3 regions of the Bradyrhizobium sp. AUGA SZCCT0177 genome follow, and region 3 is predicted to be linked to each of the others. Evidence: predicted binding sites of a transcription regulator. Region 3 holds the regulator's gene; each other region holds the start of a gene.

Region 1 (6,568 bases), on a different contig from region 3:
CGGATCGCGCTGCCGGCCCCTCGCCGATGATGAGATCGAGCTGAAAGTCCTCCATCGCAGGATAGAGCACTTCCTCGACCGCCGGGCTGAGGCGATGGATTTCGTCGATGAACAGCACGTCGCGCTCTTCGAGATTGGTCAGAAGCGCTGCGAGGTCGCCGGCCTTGGCGATCACAGGTCCGGAAGTGGCGCGAAAGCCGACGCCAAGTTCACGCGCCACGATCTGCGCCAGCGTGGTCTTGCCGAGACCGGGAGGGCCGACGAACAGCACGTGATCGAGCGCCTCGCCGCGCTTGCGCGCCGCCTCGATGAAGATCGAAAGGTTTTTGCGCGCCTGCGCCTGGCCGACGAACTCGGACAGCAATTGCGGGCGCAGCGCGGTGTCGCCGACATCGTCGCTGCGGCGTTCGGGGGTGACAATGCGGGACGGCGTGTTCATGCGGCAGTTCTAGCACGATGCAGGGGTTTCGCGAGCCACCAGCACAGGCTGGCCGGAATGACCGCCAGCACGGCAAGGATCGCTGACAGCGACAGCGCCTGTCGTGCAGACCGGACATCCGGCAAAATCACGGCCGATGATTCCGAGGGCACCAAGAATATGCCGAATACGACGAAACCGGCGACGGCAATGGCCGCGGCGAGCCACGCCATCCAGATCATGTTGATGCCGCCATAGACCGCAGCCAGTGCGAATATCAGGCCGGCCGCGACCGATGGCAGGAACGACGCGAGCATCGTCGCCAGTGCAAGCAGCACGATCGCGACAGAGACGATGGTGCGCAGTGCTTCGAGTTCGAGAAGCGCGAGAAACATTTGCAGCAGCGCGGCTCCGAAACCGACCACGATCAGCGAAATCAGCGCCGCAATCGTCAGCGGTCCTGCAATGGAAAAAATCAGGACGATGCCGATCGCGCGCGCGAAACGCCCGGCAACGGCGCCTGCCGAATAGTCGCGACGTTCTGCCGTGACGTTGCGGGAGGGCCTGGTCATGCGGCCGTTTTCGGAAACAATGGCCGGAAAAATGACCGTTCATAACGGATGAAGCAGCGCGTCCGTTTTGCAAAGGCGACCGCCTTCTGGCAGTCGGGATCGGTGCTGGCATCCTTACGATACTGTTCATAGGCCGCGAGGCTCGGAAAGCTGAACATCGCCAAAGCGACGTCGCTCTCGCCTTCGGATGGCAGAAAGTAGCCGTGATGGACGCCGCCGAAGCGCGGCAGCAGCTCCAGCCACATGGCGCCGTACGCCTCGAAATCGGCGAGCTTGTCCGGATCGAGCCGGTAACGCAGATAACACGTAATCATTTTGTAATGCTCCAGCGCAGTTCGCTCACTTCGCGAGTTCCTTCAGGCCCAAGCGGATCAGCTGCGCTGTTTCCGCATTCTCGCCGGCGCTGCGCGAGGCCGACGCGATGGCGGCCGCGGCCTGCGGCTGGCCGTAACCGAGATTGACCAGCGCCGAGATCGCGTCGGTGACCGGGCGCGGCGCGCGGTCGTTGTCGATGGCGCCGGAAAGATGCACCAGCGCCGGATCGACGTTGGCAAAGGCCGGCGCCTTGTCCTTCAATTCGGTGACGATGCGCTCGGCGACTTTCGGGCCGACGCCGGGCGTGCGCGTCACCGCGGCCTTGTCGCGCAGCGCGATCGCATTCGCAAGCTCGGCCGGCGGCAGCGTCGAGAGCACCGCCAACGCCACCTTGGCGCCGACGCCCTGCACGGTCTGCAAGAGGCGGAACCATTCGCGCTCGATGTCACCGCGAAAGCCGAACAACTTGATCTGGTCTTCGCGCACATAGGTCTCGATCGAGAGCACCGCGGCCTCGCCGGGCGCGGGCAGCGCCTGCAGCGTGCGCGACGAACAGTGCACCTGATAGCCGACGCCGCCGACGTCGAGGATCACGTAGTCCTCGCCGTAGGAGTCGATCAGGCCTTTCAGTTTGCCGATCATAGGCCTGCCACCTTCAGCCGCAGCGCCGTGCCGGCGCGGTGATGGGCGTGCGTGATCGCGATCGCCAGCGCGTCGGCGGCGTCGGCGGATTTCGGCTCGGCCTTCGGCAGCAGGATCTTGAGCATGACAGCGATCTGGTTCTTGTCGGCATGACCGGCGCCGACCACGGTCTTCTTGACCTGGTTGGGCGCGTATTCGGCAACCGATATGCCGAACATCGCCGGCGCCAGCATGGCGACGCCGCGCGCCTGCCCGAGTTTTAGCGTTGCGACGCCGTCCTTGTTCACAAAGGTCTGTTCGACCGCAGCCTCCATGGGGCTGTAGTCGCCGAGCACGGCAGCGAGGCCTTCATGGATCGCGAGCAGCCGGCTCGCCAGCGGCAGGTCGTCCGGCGGCTCTACCGAGCCGCAGCCGATGAAGACCAGGCGGTTGCCCTCGGTCTCGATCACGCCCCAGCCGGTGCGGCGCAGGCCGGGGTCGATGCCGATAATCCGGACGGGTTGGCGAATCGGAGGAGATGTCATGGCCTGTGATAACGCCAGAGCACCGTGAACGAAACATAAAGAGAACAGTCATCCCCGCTAAAGCGGTGGGACGTGCCCCGGACGCAACGCAGTGCGCCGCGTTTGCGGCGTGGTGCGTTGCTGAGCCGGGGCCCATCCATCAGCTCATTCTGCGGAGACATGGGTCCCCCGATGCGCAATTGCGCATCTGAGCTCTGCGGAGCAGCGCTCCGCGCTGCACCGCGTCCGGGACACGAGATCCCTACCCGCCCATCTTCGCCATCAGCGCGTCCGAGACTTCGAAATTGGCGTAGACGTTCTGCACGTCGTCGTGCTCGTTCAAATGGTCGATCAGCTTGAGCAGCTTCTCGCCGGTCTCGTCGTCCACCGGCACCGTGGTCTGCGGCTTCCAGGTCAGCGCCGCCTTGCGGGCCTCGCCGAATTTCGTCTCCAGCGCCTTGGCGACCTCGCGAAACGTTTCCTTGGAGGCATAGATTTCGTGGCCGCTCTCGCTCGAGATCACGTCGTCGGCGCCGGCTTCGATCGCCGCATCCAGCATCGCATCGTCGGAGGCCACCTTGGCGTCGTATTCGATGATGCCGGTGTGATCGAACATGAAGGAAACCGATCCGGTTTCGCCGAGGTTGCCGCCGGACTTGGTGAAGTAGGAGCGGATATCGGAGGCCGCGCGGTTGCGGTTGTCGGTCAGCGCCTCGACGATGACAGCGACGCCGCCGGGGCCATAGCCCTCGTAGCGAATCTCGTCGTAGTTCTCGCCCTCGCCGCCGCTCGCCTTCTTCACGGCGCGCTCGATCGAATCCTTCGACATGTTTTCCTGGCGAGCGGAAATGATCGCCGCGCGCAGCCGGGCGTTCATCGACGGATCGGGCTGGCCCATCTTGGCCGCAACCGTGATTTCCCGCGCCAGCTTGCCGAACAGTTTCGACTTCTGGGCATCCTGCCGCCCCTTGCGGTGCATGATGTTCTTGAATTGGGAATGGCCGGCCATGCGGGGTCTCTTGGATTCGTTCGTGAGCGGATTTGGATGAAAACGCGGCCTTATAGGCCGACAACCGGCCAAAATCAAAGATTCACGGCCGTTTTGGTACTTAAGTAGTGCCCCGTATGCCGGAATATCAGGCAGTTGTTAACCATGACTTCATGCCCGGATGAGAGGATGCGCCCCACATTCTCAACTTTTAAGAGCCCTCATGGCGTTCGGTTTATTTCGAAAGCGCGTGCCGGAAGCGACCACGGCTGCCGTCGAGCTTAAGGTTCCGGCGGTTGTGGCTGCGACCGACGCGCCCGCGCCCGAAGGCGATTCAGCCAAGGAAATCCTTGAACTGCTGGAACTCGAACTCGGTGGCATGATCCGCCAGCTCGAGCGCGCGGCCCATTCGGTCGCCGGGGGCGCCGAGGCGACCGCGGCCACACTGACCACCATCCGCCACCGCACTGACGCCCTGACCGGCCGCACCACCGCAGCCCAGTCTACCGCGACCACTTTCTCGCAGGCCGCCGACAAATTCACCCATTCGGCCCAGGGCATCGGCGAGCAGGTCCGCGATGCCGGCAAGCTCGCCGACCAGGCCAGCGAGGCCGCCCGCGAAGCCAGCGCCAATGTGGACCGGTTGCGCGAATCGTCCGCGGCGATCGGCAACGTCGTCAATCTGATCGCGCAGATCGCAAGGCAGACCACGCTGCTGGCCCTCAATTCCACCATCGAGGCCGCGCGCGCCGGCGAAGCCGGGCGCGGCTTTGCCGTCGTCGCCACCGAGGTGAAGGCGCTCGCGGTGCAGACCCAGAACGCCACCGAGGAAATCACCAGGAAGATCGAAGCGCTGCAGCGCGACGCCGCCGGCTCGGTCGACGCCGTGCATCGGATTTCGCAGGCGATTAAATTGATCCGGCCGGTGTTCGACAACGTCAACGGCGCGGTCGCCGAGCAAAGCCAGACCACCGGAGAAATGTCCGACAATGCCGCCTCCGCGTCGCGCTTCATCGTCTCGGTCGGCGAAAGCGCCTCCGAGATCGGCGTCGCGACCAAGGAAGCCGAAGCGCATGGTGAAAACGTCGCCAATGCCGGAAGGGCGGTCACGACCTTTGCGCAGAAGCTCAAATCGCGCTGCGCGGTGCTGCTGCGCCAAAGCGAGCGCCAGGGCCAGCGCAAACAGGAAAAGCTGCCCTGCAGCCTCCAAATCGAAATCCAGACTCCGCGCGGCCTGATCACGGCGCCGGTCTACGAGATTTCGATCGACGGCATCCTGATCAGCGGTCCCGACGCCGAAAAGCTGACGCCCAACCAAAGCCTCGACGCCACGCTGCCGGATATCGGCGCCTGCAAAATTCGCATCAGCGAGCGTTCCAAGGCCGGCGCGCAGGCGCAGTTCGAGCGGCCGAACGCCGCTTTGCGCGAGGCGATCGAAGACAAATTGTGGGCGATCCACGACGAGAACACCGAGTTCGTCACCCGCGCCATGGAAGCAGGCGCCGCGTTGACCAGGATTTTCGAGCAGGGCGTCGCCAGCGGCGCGATCTCGATCGAGGACATGTTCGACACCAACTATGTCGAAATATCCGGCAGCAACCCGGTGCAGCACCGCACCAAAATTCTGGACTGGGCGGACCGCGCGCTGCCACCGTTCCAGGAAGCCTTCCTCGCCAAAGACAAGCGCATGGCGTTCTGCGCTGTCATCGACACCAACGGCTATCTGCCGGTTCACAACAAGATCTATTCGCATCCGCAACGTCCGGGCGACGTCACCTGGAACACCGCCAACAGCCGCAACCGCCGCATCTTCAACGATCCCGCGGGCCTCGCCGCCGGCCGCAACCAGCGCGCCTACCTGGTGCAGAGTTACGCCCGCGACATGGGCAACGGCAACACCGTGATGATGCGCGAGATCGACGTGCCGATCCGCGTCAAGGGTCGGCACTGGGGCGGCTTCCGCACGGCCTACCGGCTCTAGATTCTTGATTGACGCGTTTTCCCGACGCGAACCGGTATCAACCCCCGGATCAAGTCCGAGGGCATGCTTCGCTCGAAAATGCGCCAGTTCGCTCTCAGGCAAGACTCCAAGGCGCGAATCGCGTTCTAGACTTGGAATTGGAATGCGCTCGCCGCGGTGGGCCGGTCATCGGCTCTGATTGGAGAAAGCTCGAGCATGTCCTTTGTGCAGCGTGCGGTCCTGGACACTCACTCCAACCAGACACTGGCCGAACGCCTCATTGACCAGCTTGCCGACCGCATCGGCGGGCTCGGCGTGGAACTTGCCGATATCGCCGGCAACGTCCAGGAGGTCGCCAGCCGCGTCGCGAACCAGTCGGACCGGTTCCACCACTTGCAGAAGACGGCCCAGACGATGGTCTCGGCCAACCGCGACATCGCCAATGCATCGCAGGCGGTGCAATCGACCACGTCCGCAGCCGTCGGAGAGATCGTTCAGTCGCGCAGCGCGGTGGATACGGCCGTCAAGCACATCGCCGAACTCGTCGACGCGGTCGGCCGTATCGAGGCCCGGCTCAGCGCCGTCGGCTCGGCCCTGTCGCAGGTTGCAAAAGTTTCCGGCTCGATCGAGGCGATTGCGAAACAGACTAACCTTTTGGCGCTCAATGCCACGATCGAGGCGGCGCGCGCCGGAACCGCCGGCCGTGGCTTTGCCGTGGTCGCGAACGAGGTGAAGAGCCTGGCGGAGGGGACGCGCCAGGCCACGCAGCAGATTTCCGAGACCATGCGCGATCTCGACGGCCAGATCGGCAGCCTGATCGGCGAGAGCAGCGACGCCTCGCTCCGCGCCAAGAGCGCTGGTGAAGGCGCACAGCAGATCAGCGGCATCATCGCGCGCGTGCACCAGGGCATCGCGTCCGTAGGCTATGAGATCGACGGCGTCGCCAAGGCCGCGACGTCCAATCTCGGCCATTGCGACCGCGTGATCGAGGAACTCGGCCAGCTTGCCCAGGGCGTCGATTTGTCCTCCAGCGAGCTGAAGCAGGCCGACGGACGGGTGGCGAAGCTGCTCGAACTGTCGGAAGGCCTGATCGCATTGATCGCCGACAGCGGCGTCGAGACTTCGGATGCGCCGTTGATCCGCGTGGTGATCGACACCGCAAAGCAGATT
Region 2 (6,568 bases), on a different contig from region 3:
TGGAAATTTTACGTCTGTGCCGCGTTGGGTATCCAAGGGCAATCCGCCGGGATGAGGAATTTGCGCCATGCGTTACGATGACTTCCGCCGCAGCGACTCTATCGACGACCGTCGCGATGACAGCGGTGGTGGTGGCGGCGGCTTCGGCATTCCGATGGGCGGCGGTGGCGGGCTCGGCATCGGCACCATCATCGTGCTCGGCCTGCTCGGCTATGCCTTCGGCATCGACCCGCGCATCCTGATCGGCGGCGCGGAAATTCTCACCGGCGGCAGCCAGCAGGCGCCGACCTACCAGACCGAGCGCAAGTCGGGCCCGGCCACCACAGGCGCGCCCAAGGACGAGATGGGCAGCATGATCGCCGGCGTGCTCGGCGAGATCGACGATCGCTGGAACGAGATCTTCCAGGCCAGTGGGCAAACCTACAAGGGACCGCGCATCGTGCTGTTCCGCAACGCCACCAATGGCGGGCGCTGCGGCATGGCGCAGTCGGCGATGGGACCGTTCTACTGCCCGCCGGACAAGCAGATCTTCCTCGACACCCAGTTCTTCCGCGACGTCGAGACGAAGTTTCGCGGCTGTTCGGGCAGCTCCTGCAAATTCACCACCGCCTATATCATCGCGCATGAGGCCGGCCATCACATCCAGAACCTGCTCGGCATCCTGCCGCGTGTGCAGCGGATGCAAGAGCAGGCCGGCAGCAAGGCGGAAGCCAACGCGCTGCAGGTCAAGGTCGAGTTGCAGGCGGATTGCCTGTCCGGCGTCTGGGTCAACCGCGAGGAAAAGAAACGTCCGGGCTTCGTCGAACCCGGCGATATCGAAGCCGCGCTGACTACGGCGACCGCGATCGGCGATGACACGCTGCAGCGCAAGGCGACGGGCAGGGTGGTGCCTGATTCATTCACCCACGGCTCCGCCGCACAGCGCAAGCAATGGTTCATGACCGGCTACAAGCAGGGCACCGTGCAGTCCTGCAATACGTTTGCCGCGGGGGCGATGTAGCGCGGCGAGTTGAATTAGCATTGACCGTCATGGCCGGGCATAGGCGAGTGAAGCGACGCCGTCCTTCAGACGGCTATGCCCGGCCATCCACGTCTTTGCTTTTGAGAGACTTTTAAGACGTGGATGCCCGGCACAGGGCCGGGCATGACGAGAAGAAAAAATCATGTCCTCCATTGACGAAACCAAACAATTCGTACCGCTCAATATCGCCGTGCTGACGATCTCGGACACGCGCGCGCTTGCCGATGACAAGTCGGGGGCGACGCTGGCGGAGCGGCTGGTCGCCGCCGGCCATCATCTCGCGGCGCGCGAAATCATCGTCGACGACGTCGATGCGATCCGCGTCATCATCCGAAGGTGGATCGCCGATCCTGGTGTCGATGCCATCATCACGACAGGCGGCACTGGTTTTACCGGCCGCGACGTCACGCCGGAGGCGGTCGAGCCGCTGTTCGAGAAGCGGATGGACGGTTTCTCCACCGCCTTCCACATGCTGAGCTACGCCAAGATCGGCGCCTCGACGGTGCAGAGCCGCGCCACCGCCGGGGTCGCGGGTGCGACCTTCATCTTCTGCCTGCCGGGCTCGCCCGGCGCCTGCCGCGACGGCTGGGACGGCATCCTCGCCGCCCAGCTCGATTACCGCACCCGCCCGTGCAATTTCGTCGAGATCATGCCGCGGCTCGACGAGCATCTGCGCCGCCCAAAGGCCAAGGGAGCGTCGGTGTAGCCGTATCCGTAGGATGGGTAGAGCGAAGCGAAACCCATCATTGCGAGTCCCGGTGTTGCGATGGGTTTCGCTTCGCTCTACCCATCCTACGGACTTCCGTTATTTGCGGGCGATGACCTTGGTCAGCAAAGCCCACAATCCGCGCCACATGTCGCGCCACGCGTCTTCGCGCAGCTGATGCGCTCTCTTGATGTAGAAATCGAGCAGGTCCGGCGTGACGCGCCGCGGCGTGTCGCGACGCCCCGGCTTCACAGTTCGCGTTCCCAGGTCTCGCCAACCAAACTTTGACCAAAACTTCGATGCGGCTCGGTCGCGACCAGCTTAAAGCCGGCGTCCTGATAGATCTTGCGGGCGGCGACCAGGATGCTCTGGGTCCACAGCGTCATCCTGCGATAGCCGGTCGCCCGCGCGAAGGCGACGCATTCGGCGACCAGCTGCTGGCCCAATCGCTGGCCGCGTCCGGCCGGATCGACCAGAAGCAGGCGCAGCTTGGCGACATCGTCGCTATGCTTGACCACAAAGACCGAGCCGACCTGGACGCCGCCCTGCTCGGCAATCCAGCAGCGCTCGCGCGAGGCGTCGAACGAGGTCAGGAATTTCGCCGCGATCTCCGCCACCAGCGCTTCGAACGAGGAGTCAAAGCCATATTCGCTGGCGTAGAAGGCGCCGTGGCTCTGCACCACCCAGCCCATGTCGCCGGGGCGGTGGGTGCGCAGGATCGCTGGCGCCGCCGCGCCTGATACGCCGAGCAGCCGCTCGATCTCGGCCATCGCGCCGACGAGCTTCTGGCTGCCGCCGCGCGGCAACGCGGCCAGCATTGCACCGATGTCGTCCTGCATGCTGCGCTCGAGTTTGGTGAAGGTCTGGCGTCCCTTGGGCGTCAGGGCGAGCCGGAATTGCCGCCGGTCCGCCGGCAGCGGCTTGCGGGTGAGCAATCCATTCTCATCGAAGTTTTGCACGATCCGGCTGAGATAGCCGGCATCGAGCCCGAGTTCGGCGCCGATCTCCTTGGCCGAGAGGTCTTCGCGATAGGCGAGCTCGTACAGCACCCGCGCCTCGCTGAGCGAGAACGGGCTCTTCATGAGTTGCTGGTCGAGCACGCCGAGCTTGCGGGTGTAGAAGCGGTTGAAGGCGCGGACCGCCGCGATCTCTTGGTCGGAATTGTTCTGGGACATGGCGCACCTCAATTATTGCCAATGTCATATAATTATTTGACTTTGGCAAGTATATTCAGGTGCGAACCGAGCCCGGCTACTTTGCATGGGGTTGTTTTCGCGATTTTGTGTCTGAGCCCGCGGTGTCGACGACGCGCGTGAACGCGCTGGCGAAGGCGCCTAGGCTACCACCATGATCCGGCTGCGCAGCATGGTGCGGGAGCGCCGGCCGAGCTGGCGCAGCAGCCGGGCTTCGGAACGGCGGACGTCCGGCCGGTAGCCGCCGAGCCGGTCGTAATGATCGTGCGCAATGAGAAGACCCTGTTCCGCCGAGGGCCCCGTAACCATGCGGGCGATGAATTTGAGGCCATCGCGGAAACTAGCGTCGGAATAAGGCGAGCGGGCATAGCGGAAGATCCCGGCGCGGGGCCGGCCGCTGGCCGCTACACCCTGGATGAATTGCGCGGTCTCTTCGATCCAGCCCGAGTCGAGCACGGCGCCGGCATGCAGGAACATCAGCCAGGGCGAGCGCGCTTGCCGGGCACCGGCGGCGAGCGCCGCGGCACGGCTGCCTTCAAACGCCATGAAGCGGCAGCCCGCTACGTCGGCCACGCGCTCGATCACGCCGTTCGCGGTGCGGTCCACCAGCACCACTTCGCGGATCAAACCGGCGGCGGCTCCCGGCACCAGCGCCGCCAGGGTAGCGACGGCGGGCTGTTCGACGCCTTCGGTCGGGATGATCACGCTCAGCATGACGCTTCGTTGGCTCAAACGGTGAAAAACGCCGCTTGTTATCACCTTGTCACATTCAAAACATCCGTTGCCGTGCAGATTTTTGCGGCAGCCATGCTGTGGATTTTTCAAATGATGTTCTTGATTTGTTCTCAGCGCGTGTTACGTTCCCTGCATGAGCCGAGCATCCTCTCATGCCCTCAAGCACCCGCCGGTCACGGCGCCCTCCGAACCGGCGGGTGCTAATCCTTTTCCTGAGCTGGCGGTCGCGATCGAGCGCGAGCGGCGGCGTGGCCGCGGCGCCCAGTCCAACGACAGCGGCCGCTTCGAGGCCGAAGCCCGCGTCGTCTTCGACGATGGCTGGCAGAGCCTCGAAGACCTGCCGCCGTTCAAGACCACGGTCGGGCTCGACACCTCGCGCAAGGTCATCACCCGCAACGACTCGCCCGATATCGGCTTCGACCGCTCGATCAACCCCTATCGCGGCTGCGAGCATGGCTGCGTCTACTGCTTCGCGCGGCCGACCCACGCCTATCTCGGGCTGTCGCCCGGACTTGATTTTGAAACCCAGCTGCTCGCCAAGCCCGATGCGCCGGAGTTGCTGGAAAAGGAACTGGCGGCATCGGGCTACGAACCGCGCATGATCGCGATCGGCACCAATACGGATCCCTATCAACCCATCGAGCGCAAATACAAGATCATGCGCGGCATTCTCGAAGTGCTGGAACGTGCCGGCCATCCGGTCGGCATTGTCACCAAATCGGCGCTGGTGACGCGCGACATCGACATCCTCCAGCGGATGGCAAAACGCAATCTGGTCAAGGTCGCACTGTCCGTGACGACGCTCGATGCCAAACTCGCGCGCACCATGGAGCCGCGAGCCTCGACGCCGCCGAAGCGGCTGGAGGCGATACGGCAACTGGCGGAGGCCGGCATTCCGGCAACCGTGATGGTCGCGCCCGTGATCCCCGCGCTGAACGATTCCGAGATCGAGCGCATCCTCGATGCCGCGGCGCATGCCGGCGCGAAAGAGGCGAGTTATGTGCTGCTACGGCTGCCGCTGGAAGTGCGCGATCTCTTCCGCGAGTGGCTGATGGCGAATTATCCCGACCGTTATCGCCACGTCTTCACCTTGATCCGCGACATGCGCGGCGGCCGCGACTACGACTCGCAATGGGGAACCCGGATGAAGGGAACCGGGCCGATGGCCTGGATGATCGGACGCCGCTTCGAAATCGCCTGCGAGAAGCTTGGACTGAACAAGCGGCGCCTGAAACTGACGACCGACCATTTCGTCAAGCCGAAGCGAAACGGTCAGCAGTTGAGCTTGTTTTGATTGTGGTAGCGTGAATGCCAGGGAGCGGCAGGATGAGTAACGAGTTGAAGACCCCAATCCCGCGACTGACCGTCATCACGCTCGGCGTGAGCAACATGCGCGCCAGCATCGCCTTTTATGAAGCGCTGGGTTTTGCGCGAAGAATTCGCTCGACCGGCGAGGCGGTCGCCTTCTTCGACACCGGCGGCCCCGTGATCGCCCTGTTCCCGTGGGATCAGCTGGCACAGGACGCAACGCTGCCGGACCATCCGCGGCCCAAGACCTTCCGCGGCGTGACGCTGGCGTGGAATTGCGCCTCACGCGAGGAAGTCGACACCGTGCTGGATTTCGCGATCGCCAAGGGCGCCTCGCTGCTCAAGGCCGCGCATGAGACGGCTTATGGCGGCTACTCCGGATATTTCGCCGATCCCGACAATCACCCCTGGGAAGTCGTGGTCGCCCCCGGCATCGAGGTCGGCGAAGACCGGCGGGTGCATTTGGCGGATTAGGGTCAGTGCCGATCTGTCGTGACTGAATAACGGGAATTGCAGCCGGTTCCCGGTTGCGCGCTGGCGCGTGCTTGCCCACCATCCCGGCATGATTCGGGAAAAATCATCCAGGAAACCAGCGGCCAAGCCGGTCGCCAAATCGGCAAAACTGCCGAAAGGCGTGATCGCGGTGGCACCGCCGAGCTTTCGCCGTGAGCGCGCGCTGATCAAGCGCGGCGTCTGGCCGATCGCCGGTTGCGACGAGGCCGGGCGGGGTCCCCTGGCCGGCCCGGTGGTGGCCGCCGCCGTGATTCTTGATCCCAAACGAATTCCCAAAGGCATCGACGATTCGAAGCGGCTGACGGCGGAGCGCCGTGAGGAACTGTTCGAAGAGATTTGCGCGACCTCGTCGTTCGCGGTCGCCTTTGCCTCGCCGGCGCGTATTGATCGCGACAATATCTTGCGCGCCTCGCTGTGGGCGCTGACGCGCGCCGTGCGCGCGCTGCCGGAAATCCCCAAACATGTGTTCGTCGACGGCCGCGACCGCATCGAGGCGCCGTGCGACTGCGACGCCGTGATCGGCGGCGATGGCATCGTGATGTCGATCGCGGCCGCTTCGATCATCGCCAAGGTGACGCGCGACCGCCTGATGTGCGCGCTGGCGCTGGATTGCCCGGGCTACGGGTTCGAGACCCACAAGGGCTACGCCGTGCCGGAACATCGCGAGGCGCTCGACCGGTTAGGTCCCAGCGTCCACCACCGCCGTTTCTTCGCGCCCGTCATCGCCGCGCGTGAAAAACATCAGCCCGGCACCGTTGAGCCCGATCTGTTCACGGTCGAAACGCAAATCAGCGCTGAGGTTGTGACGACCGCCTAAGGCACTTTGCCTTGACGCGTTTTCTTGACGCGAGCCGGTATCCACCTCGCTTGAAAACGCCATGGTTGCCTCGGCGGCTGGTGCGCTCTATCAAACGTGCTCGGACAGGGCCGGCTCTCGGGATCGGCGCCCGCATCTCGGACGTTTCATGCGTTTCACCTCCCTGGTTGTCGAACTGATCCGCGCCCGGCCGCGGCTGGTGGTCTGGCTCGTGGTGCTGCTGCAGGCGGCAATGTGGCTGATCCTGCCGATGCTGCTCTATCGCAGCCCACCCG
Region 3 (6,568 bases):
ACGGACGGGATTCCGGGAATGTTCCGCGTTTGGGGATTACGCGCTGAAAGCGCCGCAATCCATTGCGGCGAGTGTGTTCTTCGAGAAGCGGATGTGAAGCGGATTGTTGCGTAGCCGGGATGAGCGAAGCGATGTGCGAGGCTCTCGCACCTCCGATACCCGCATATCGCTAGCGCTCATGCGGGCTACCAGCTTCAGGTCAGCTTCCCCGCCTCGTTCAGCCCGCTCTGCCAGGTCGACGGCTGCGTGCCAAAGCCGCGTTTGGCGCGCGTGCCCAGCCAATAGCCGAATTGTGGGGGCACGTTGCGGAACGGGCCTTCGACGCCGAGTTTGAGGGCGGCGTCCATCGGCCAGTTCGGGTTGTTGAGGATTTCGCGGCCGACCGCGATCAGATCGGCTTGCTTGTCCTGCAGGATCTGCTCGGCCTGGTCGCCATGGATGATGAGGCCGACCGCCATGGTCATGATATCGGCGTGGCGTTTGACATAGTCCGACAGCGGCACCTGGTAGCTGTACTTGATTTCCTTGCCCAGGATCGGCGCCATCTCGGTGATGCCGCCGGACGAACAGTCGATGACGTCGACACCCTTGGCCTTGAGGATTTTTGCCAGCCGTGCGCTCTGCTCCGGTCCCCATCCGGCGTTGTCGTCCACCGACAGGCGCACGAACAGCGGCTTGTGGTCGGGCCAGTGCGTGCGCACCGCTTCGGTGATCTCGATGATGAAGCGCGTCCGGCTGGCCTCGGAGCCGCCATATTCGTCGGTGCGCTGGTTGGATCGCTCGGACAAAAATTGATGCACGAGATAGCCGTGCGCACCATGCAGCTCCAGCACGTCGAAGCCGGCCTCATGGGCGCGCCGCGCGGCCTGGCCCCAGGCCTGCACGAGGTCTTTCACTTCGCTCCGCTCCAGGGCCTTCGGCACCGGCCATTTCTCGCTATGGGCAATCGCGCTCGGCGCCACCGGCGACCAGGCGTCCCAATCCTCGATCTCGGGCGTCCGTTGCAGCGGCCGGTCGCCTTCCCACGGCCGGGTCGCGCGCGCCTTGCGCCCGGAATGGCCGAGCTGAATGCCCGCGACCGCATTCTGCTGATGGATGAATCTAACGAGGCGGCCAAGCGGCTCGACAAAGGCGTCGTCCCAGATGCCGAGATCGCCGACCGTGCCGCAACCGCGGCGCTCGACCTTGGTCGACTCGACGACGACAAGCCCGGCCCCGCCGGCGGCGAATTTGCCTGAGTTCATCAGGTGCCAGTCGGTCGGAAACCCCTTCACGGCGGAATATTGGTGCATCGGCGGCACCACGATGCGGTTCTTCAGCTCAACGCCGCGGATCGTCACCGGCGAAAACAGCAGCGTGTTCGACATTCTAGCGTCCTCGCCGGTTTCCTGGAATCCTGGGCACCCCAGTCCCGGCAAGCTGCCGGCGGGCGGCTGTTATTGTTTTGCGGTGGTCTCGGTCTTGATATCCGTTTTGGCTGCCTTCGGCTTCGCGGGCGGCTTGGCTGCGGCTTTCGGGGCGGCATTGTCGCTGCGCACGGTTCCCCAGGGATCCGTGCTCTTTTGCTCCGGAATATTGCCCAGCGACCGCTTGTAGGCCCGCTCGGCCTCCTTCGCCGCCGCGATCTCCGACGGCGACTTTTCCTTGTCCGGCTCCCCGTATTGTTGAACGGGTGCCTGCTGGGCCAACGCCGGCCCGGCCAGCAAGACCATCACAGCCACGATACCAATCATTTTCATGCGATCACTCCCCGGACTTTCCGGCCAAACGCTTAGCACAGCTCCCGCGCCAGCCTAAGTGCTGGATTGGGCGGAAGTTGCTCGCGAAAACAAGCATTTTGCTGGTTGCAGCCAGTCGTTGCCCAGAGCGGTCCAGTTTTGTAAACGTCTGGCATGAACGCCCCGCTTCTCCCCAACTCCGCCGACGCGCTCCTGTTCGATCTTGGACGCGTCGTACTCGATATCGACTTCGGCAAGGTGGTGGCCAATTGGGCCGGCCATGCCGGCTGCGAGCCGGCACAGCTGGTCGAGCGGTTCTTGCCCAATGATGCCTGGCATCGCCACGAGCGGGGCGAGATCAGCGACGCCGAATTCTTCGCAGGCCTGCGTGGCTCACTCGGCATCGGGATATCGGACGCCCAGTTCCTGGAAGGCTGGAACGCGATCTTCGCCGGCGAAATGCCCGATATCGCCGCATCGCTGGCGCGCGCCGGACAACGCCTGCCGCTTTATGCCTTCTCCAACACCAATAACGCGCATGTCGTGCATTTCAGCCAGGCCTATGCCGGCGTGCTCGGCCATTTCCGCGAAATCTACCTGTCATCGACGATCGGGCTTCGAAAGCCCGATGCGGCGGCCTATGATCACGTCGTCAAGGCGATCGGTGTTCCCGCCTCCCGCATCGTGTTCTTCGACGATTCCGCCGCGAACATCGACGGCGCGCGGGCGCGCGGCCTGGCCGCGGTACATGTGACAGGGCCGGATGACGTCGCAAAGGCGCTCGCCGCGCTGGGAATTTGAGAGGGTGTTGCCGTGGCCCTGATGCCGGTCGTTGATGCACTGGCCGCGATCCTTGCGGGCGCCGATCCCTTGGCGGAAGAAATGGCCGCACTCGACACGGCCTGGCATCGGGTGCTCGCGCGCGACCTTGCGGCAAAGCGCACCCAGCCGCCGCAGGCGATGTCGGCGATGGACGGCTATGCGGTGCGATCGGCCGACGCCGCCGACCTCTCCGCGCGGCTGAAGGTGATCGGCGAAGTCGCGGCGGGCCGCCCGTTCGAGCGCATGGTGGGCCCGGGCGAAGCGGTCCGGATTTTCACCGGCGGGGTGATCCCTGATGGCGCCGACGCCGTCATCATCCAGGAAGACACGGCTGCCAGCGGCGACCACGTCACGATCACGGAAACCGCCAAACCGGGACGGCATATCCGCGCCGCCGGCGCCGATTTCCGCGAGGGCGATGTGCTGCTCACCAGGGGAAGCCGCCTCACCGAACGCGACCTGTCGCTCGCCGCCGGCATGAACTATCCGGAACTCGCCGTGATCAGCCGCCCCAAGGTGGCGGTGCTCGCCACCGGCGACGAGCTGGTGATGCCGGGCTCGATCCCGGGCCCCGGCCAGATCGTCTACTCCAACGGCTATGCGCTGCGCGCGCTGGCGCGGGCCGAGGGCGCCGAGACCATCGATTTCGGCATCGCCGCCGACACGGTCGAGGCGACCACCGACGGCATCCGCCGCGCCCGCGCATCGGGCGCCGACATCCTGATCACGATGGGCGGCGCCTCGGTCGGCGACCACGACCTCGTCAAGCGCTCGCTGGAGGCCGAGGGCGTGGCCATGGCGTTCTGGCGCATCGCGATGCGGCCGGGCAAGCCGATGATGCACGGGCGCCTCGGGGCGATGCGGGTGATCGGCCTGCCCGGCAATCCGGTCTCGTCCTATGTCTGTGGTTTCCTGTTTCTGGTGCCGCTGATTCGCGCGCTGTCGGGCCGAAAAACCATCCATCACGCGCGTGAGACCGCCCTGCTCGGCCGCGATCTCCCCGCCAACGACCAGCGCGAAGACTATCTTCGCGCACGACTTGAAGAGCGCGAGGACGGTGCGTTGATCGCGGTGCCGGTGAGCCACCAGGACTCGTCGCTGCTTGGAAATCTCGCTGCGGCACGGGCGCTTTTGATACGTCCGCCGTTTGCGCCGGCGCTGCCGAAAGGCACGCCATGCGAGTTCCTGCGCCTGCCGGAATGACGCATCGCGGCGGCCTGTTCGGGCGAAGTCGGCGCGCGTTCACCTGAAATTAAGTGGTTGCGGAACATGTATCGAACATATAGTGTTCGTTCATGATTTGTTTCGAGAGCTAGTGTCTACAAATGGGAGTTTTGGACTTCCGAATTTGAGACCGCACTCGCAACTGAACTGAACGACCACGAATTACGACGCGCCAACCGGGGGATTGCTCGAGATGCTTACGCGCAAACAGTATGAACTTCTGCGTTTCATCAACGAACGGCTCAAGGAAGCCGGCGTGCCGCCCTCCTTCGACGAAATGAAGGATGCGCTCGACCTCCGCTCCAAGTCCGGCATCCACCGCCTCATCACCGCCCTGGAAGAGCGCGGCTTCATCCGCCGCCTGCCCAACCGTGCCCGCGCCATCGAAGTCATCAAGCTGCCCGAGCTTGCGGGCGCCGGTAACGGCAACGGCCGCCGCGGCTTCACTCCCAGCGTCATCGAAGGCACGCTCGGCAAGGTCCGCGCCGCCAGTGCGTCCGCCGAGGACGATGGCAACCGTCCGGTCGCCGTTCCCGTCATGGGCCGGATCGCCGCCGGCACCCCGATCGAGGCGCTGCAGACCCGCAGCCACACCATCAGCGTACCGCCTGACATGCTCGGCTCCGGCGAACATTACGCGCTCGAAGTCCGCGGCGATTCCATGGTGGACGCCGGCATTCTCGACGGCGACATGGCGCTGATCCAGCGCAACGAGACCGCCGACACCGGCGATATCGTGGTGGCGCTGATCGACGAGGAGGAAGCCACCCTGAAACGCTTCCGCCGCCGCGGCGCCTCGATCGCGCTGGAGCCTGCCAACACCTCCTATGAAGTCCGCATCCTGCCGCCGAACCGGGTCCGGATTCAGGGCAAGCTGATCGGGCTGTACCGGAAGTACTGAGGGCGGCCCGCTTTCGCGGGCGCTTCTGTTCGGTAACGACATCCGTAAGCGCGTCATGCCCGGCCTTGTGCCGGGCATCCACGTTGTTGGCTGCAAGATCAAGACCCGGCCCTGACGGAGAACGGTGGGGCCGCGCGTCGCACAATTGCCCAGAATGCGGCAAAAACTGTGCGGGCGAGGATGGTTGGTTTGACGCGTTTTCAACTCGAAGACGCAAAAACCGGGGGGACGAGACGTGGTCAGCAGTATGATCACCAAGATCACCTGGCAGAGGGCGGGACTCGTGACCGAGCCGGGCCGCTACATGCTCCGGTTCGGCTGGCTGATGGTGACGGCGGAAGATCTCGCGATCTGGCAGCAATATCCGGAGGCTGCGTTCACGCTGGTCGCGCTGCCCGGGATTGCCGACGACGGAAGGGAGCAATTCCATCTCGGCGCCTTCGAACTGCCGCTGCCGCCGATGCCCGAAGATCCGCAGCCGTCGTAGCGCGTTTGTGATCGGGCACGCCGGCCTTTCCGTCGCACTATTGCCCAGAACAGGAATAGACTTTGCTCAAGTCCACTCTGATAGAGGCCAGCGCCTCGAGGGAGGCACGGGTCTCTATCTCTTACGAGGGAGCGATCCGATGTGTGACTATAGTTTGCACGCGATGGCAACGCGTCCTGCTGAGGTCGGCGAGACATTGATATCGACCACCTTCCGCGGCACCTCGACCCGCGGCTTTGCCAGCGAACGCGACCCCGCAGTCGCGGTCTGCATGCTGCCCGGGACCGAACTGGCCTTCGCGCAAGACGTCAAATACGACAATCGCTGGATCTGGACGCGGACGATCGGTTTTCGCGTCGGCAAGTTCAACACCATCGATCCGCATATCAAGGAACGTCACCACGACGCGATCGAATTTCCCGACGGCAGCCATGTGCTGGTGACGCAGCTTTGCGAGGGTCAGCGCGTCACCGTGCTGCAATTGCCGGTGGTGCATCCGATTCCCGAGCGCACAACAACGAAGGCGGACACGGCGACACCGCTTTCCACCGGTTGAATTCCGCGCCGCCGGTCGCGCCCCGCCGGGGAACGTGAATCCTTATTCCTCGGCCTGGAGATCCGCTTCCGACGGGGTCGCATCGACCGCACGCGGCGCCGTACGGCGCGGCGCGAGGATGGTTGTCTCCGCGTCCCCCTCGCCCGCGATCGCCGGCGACCATGGACGATCGACGCCCCGGAGCTTGACGGCATCGATGGTAAATCCGCTGCCGCTTCGCCGCAGCACCATGGCGCCCTGCCGCCGCAGACGCTCCGCAGAGATCACCGAGGCGCCGCACGCCGCAGGCGCCTGCCTTGCGGTGACCACCAGCGCCGCGCGCTCACAATCATCCGCCAGCGCTTCCGGCCGCAGCGCCAATGCCACGAACCCGCCACCGGCGCCTTGCATCACGCAGCCGCTCTCGTCGCATGAGACGCCCTCGGTGAGCGAGGCATCGGCAGGCTTTCGGGCGTCGGCATCCCCCGCCAGCCATTCCTTGACGAGGAAGCCATCCCTCGCGGCGCCCTTGGCCGCGCGCATCAAATGCAGTTTGCCGTCCTGGCCGCGGACACCGACATTGCGCCCGTCGGCGGAGATCAGGATGTCCGGCTGCGGCACCCTCGCCGCCCACACCGCCGCCACCAGCACCACGGCCGCGCCGGTATAGCGCAGCGGCGTCCGCAACAAGCCGAGCAGGATGATGCCAAGACTCGCCGCAATCAGCGGGCCGATGCCGAACGCCGGCACACGACCAACCGCGCCCGGCAAGGCCGCGACCCATTGCGTGACAACGATCATCCAGTCGATGCCGACGCCCATGATGGCCCAGAACACACCGTCAAAACCAAACGGCATCGCAACCAGGCCGAGCAGGCCCG

What was found. Region 3 encodes LexA, which represses DNA repair genes until DNA is damaged. Its sites were predicted from a motif close to TGTTCNNNNTGTGTTCNG; they were not measured.
Region 1: the regulator LexA is predicted to act here: its motif matches at 2,501-2,518, upstream of ruvC (crossover junction endodeoxyribonuclease RuvC).
Region 2: the regulator LexA is predicted to act here: its motif matches at 3,750-3,767, upstream of JQ597_RS32375 (PA0069 family radical SAM protein).

The regions. Positions count from the first base shown of each region.
Region 1 covers NZ_JAFCMA010000014.1:56,626-63,193, reverse strand. Annotated here, with positions in the region: gene ruvB (Holliday junction branch migration DNA helicase RuvB) at 1-439, opposite strand, end outside; gene JQ597_RS17870 (hypothetical protein) at 436-990, opposite strand; gene JQ597_RS17865 (NIPSNAP family protein) at 987-1,304, opposite strand; gene ruvA (Holliday junction branch migration protein RuvA) at 1,330-1,947, opposite strand; gene ruvC (crossover junction endodeoxyribonuclease RuvC) at 1,944-2,471, opposite strand; gene JQ597_RS17850 (YebC/PmpR family DNA-binding transcriptional regulator) at 2,713-3,459, opposite strand; gene JQ597_RS17845 (methyl-accepting chemotaxis protein) at 3,662-5,419, shown strand; gene JQ597_RS17840 (methyl-accepting chemotaxis protein) at 5,615-6,568, shown strand, end outside.
Region 2 covers NZ_JAFCMA010000039.1:28,347-34,914, reverse strand. Annotated here, with positions in the region: gene ypfJ (KPN_02809 family neutral zinc metallopeptidase) at 68-1,000, shown strand; gene moaB (molybdenum cofactor biosynthesis protein B) at 1,164-1,727, shown strand; gene JQ597_RS32390 (RSP_7527 family protein) at 1,827-1,979, opposite strand; gene JQ597_RS32385 (bifunctional helix-turn-helix transcriptional regulator/GNAT family N-acetyltransferase) at 1,976-2,902, opposite strand; gene JQ597_RS32380 (glycosyltransferase family protein) at 3,062-3,634, opposite strand; gene JQ597_RS32375 (PA0069 family radical SAM protein) at 3,789-4,949, shown strand; gene JQ597_RS32370 (VOC family protein) at 4,982-5,437, shown strand; gene rnhB (ribonuclease HII) at 5,526-6,293, shown strand; gene JQ597_RS32360 (glycosyltransferase family 39 protein) at 6,442-6,568, shown strand, end outside.
Region 3 covers NZ_JAFCMA010000001.1:368,168-374,735, forward strand. Annotated here, with positions in the region: gene JQ597_RS01900 (GNAT family N-acetyltransferase) at 1-97, shown strand, start outside; gene JQ597_RS01905 (NADH:flavin oxidoreductase/NADH oxidase) at 195-1,367, opposite strand; gene JQ597_RS01910 (hypothetical protein) at 1,437-1,739, opposite strand; gene JQ597_RS01915 (HAD family hydrolase) at 1,893-2,519, shown strand; gene JQ597_RS01920 (molybdopterin molybdotransferase MoeA) at 2,532-3,743, shown strand; gene lexA (transcriptional repressor LexA) at 3,958-4,665, shown strand; gene JQ597_RS01930 (hypothetical protein) at 4,913-5,152, shown strand; gene JQ597_RS01935 (hypothetical protein) at 5,292-5,708, shown strand; gene JQ597_RS01940 (ComEC/Rec2 family competence protein) at 5,751-6,568, opposite strand, start outside.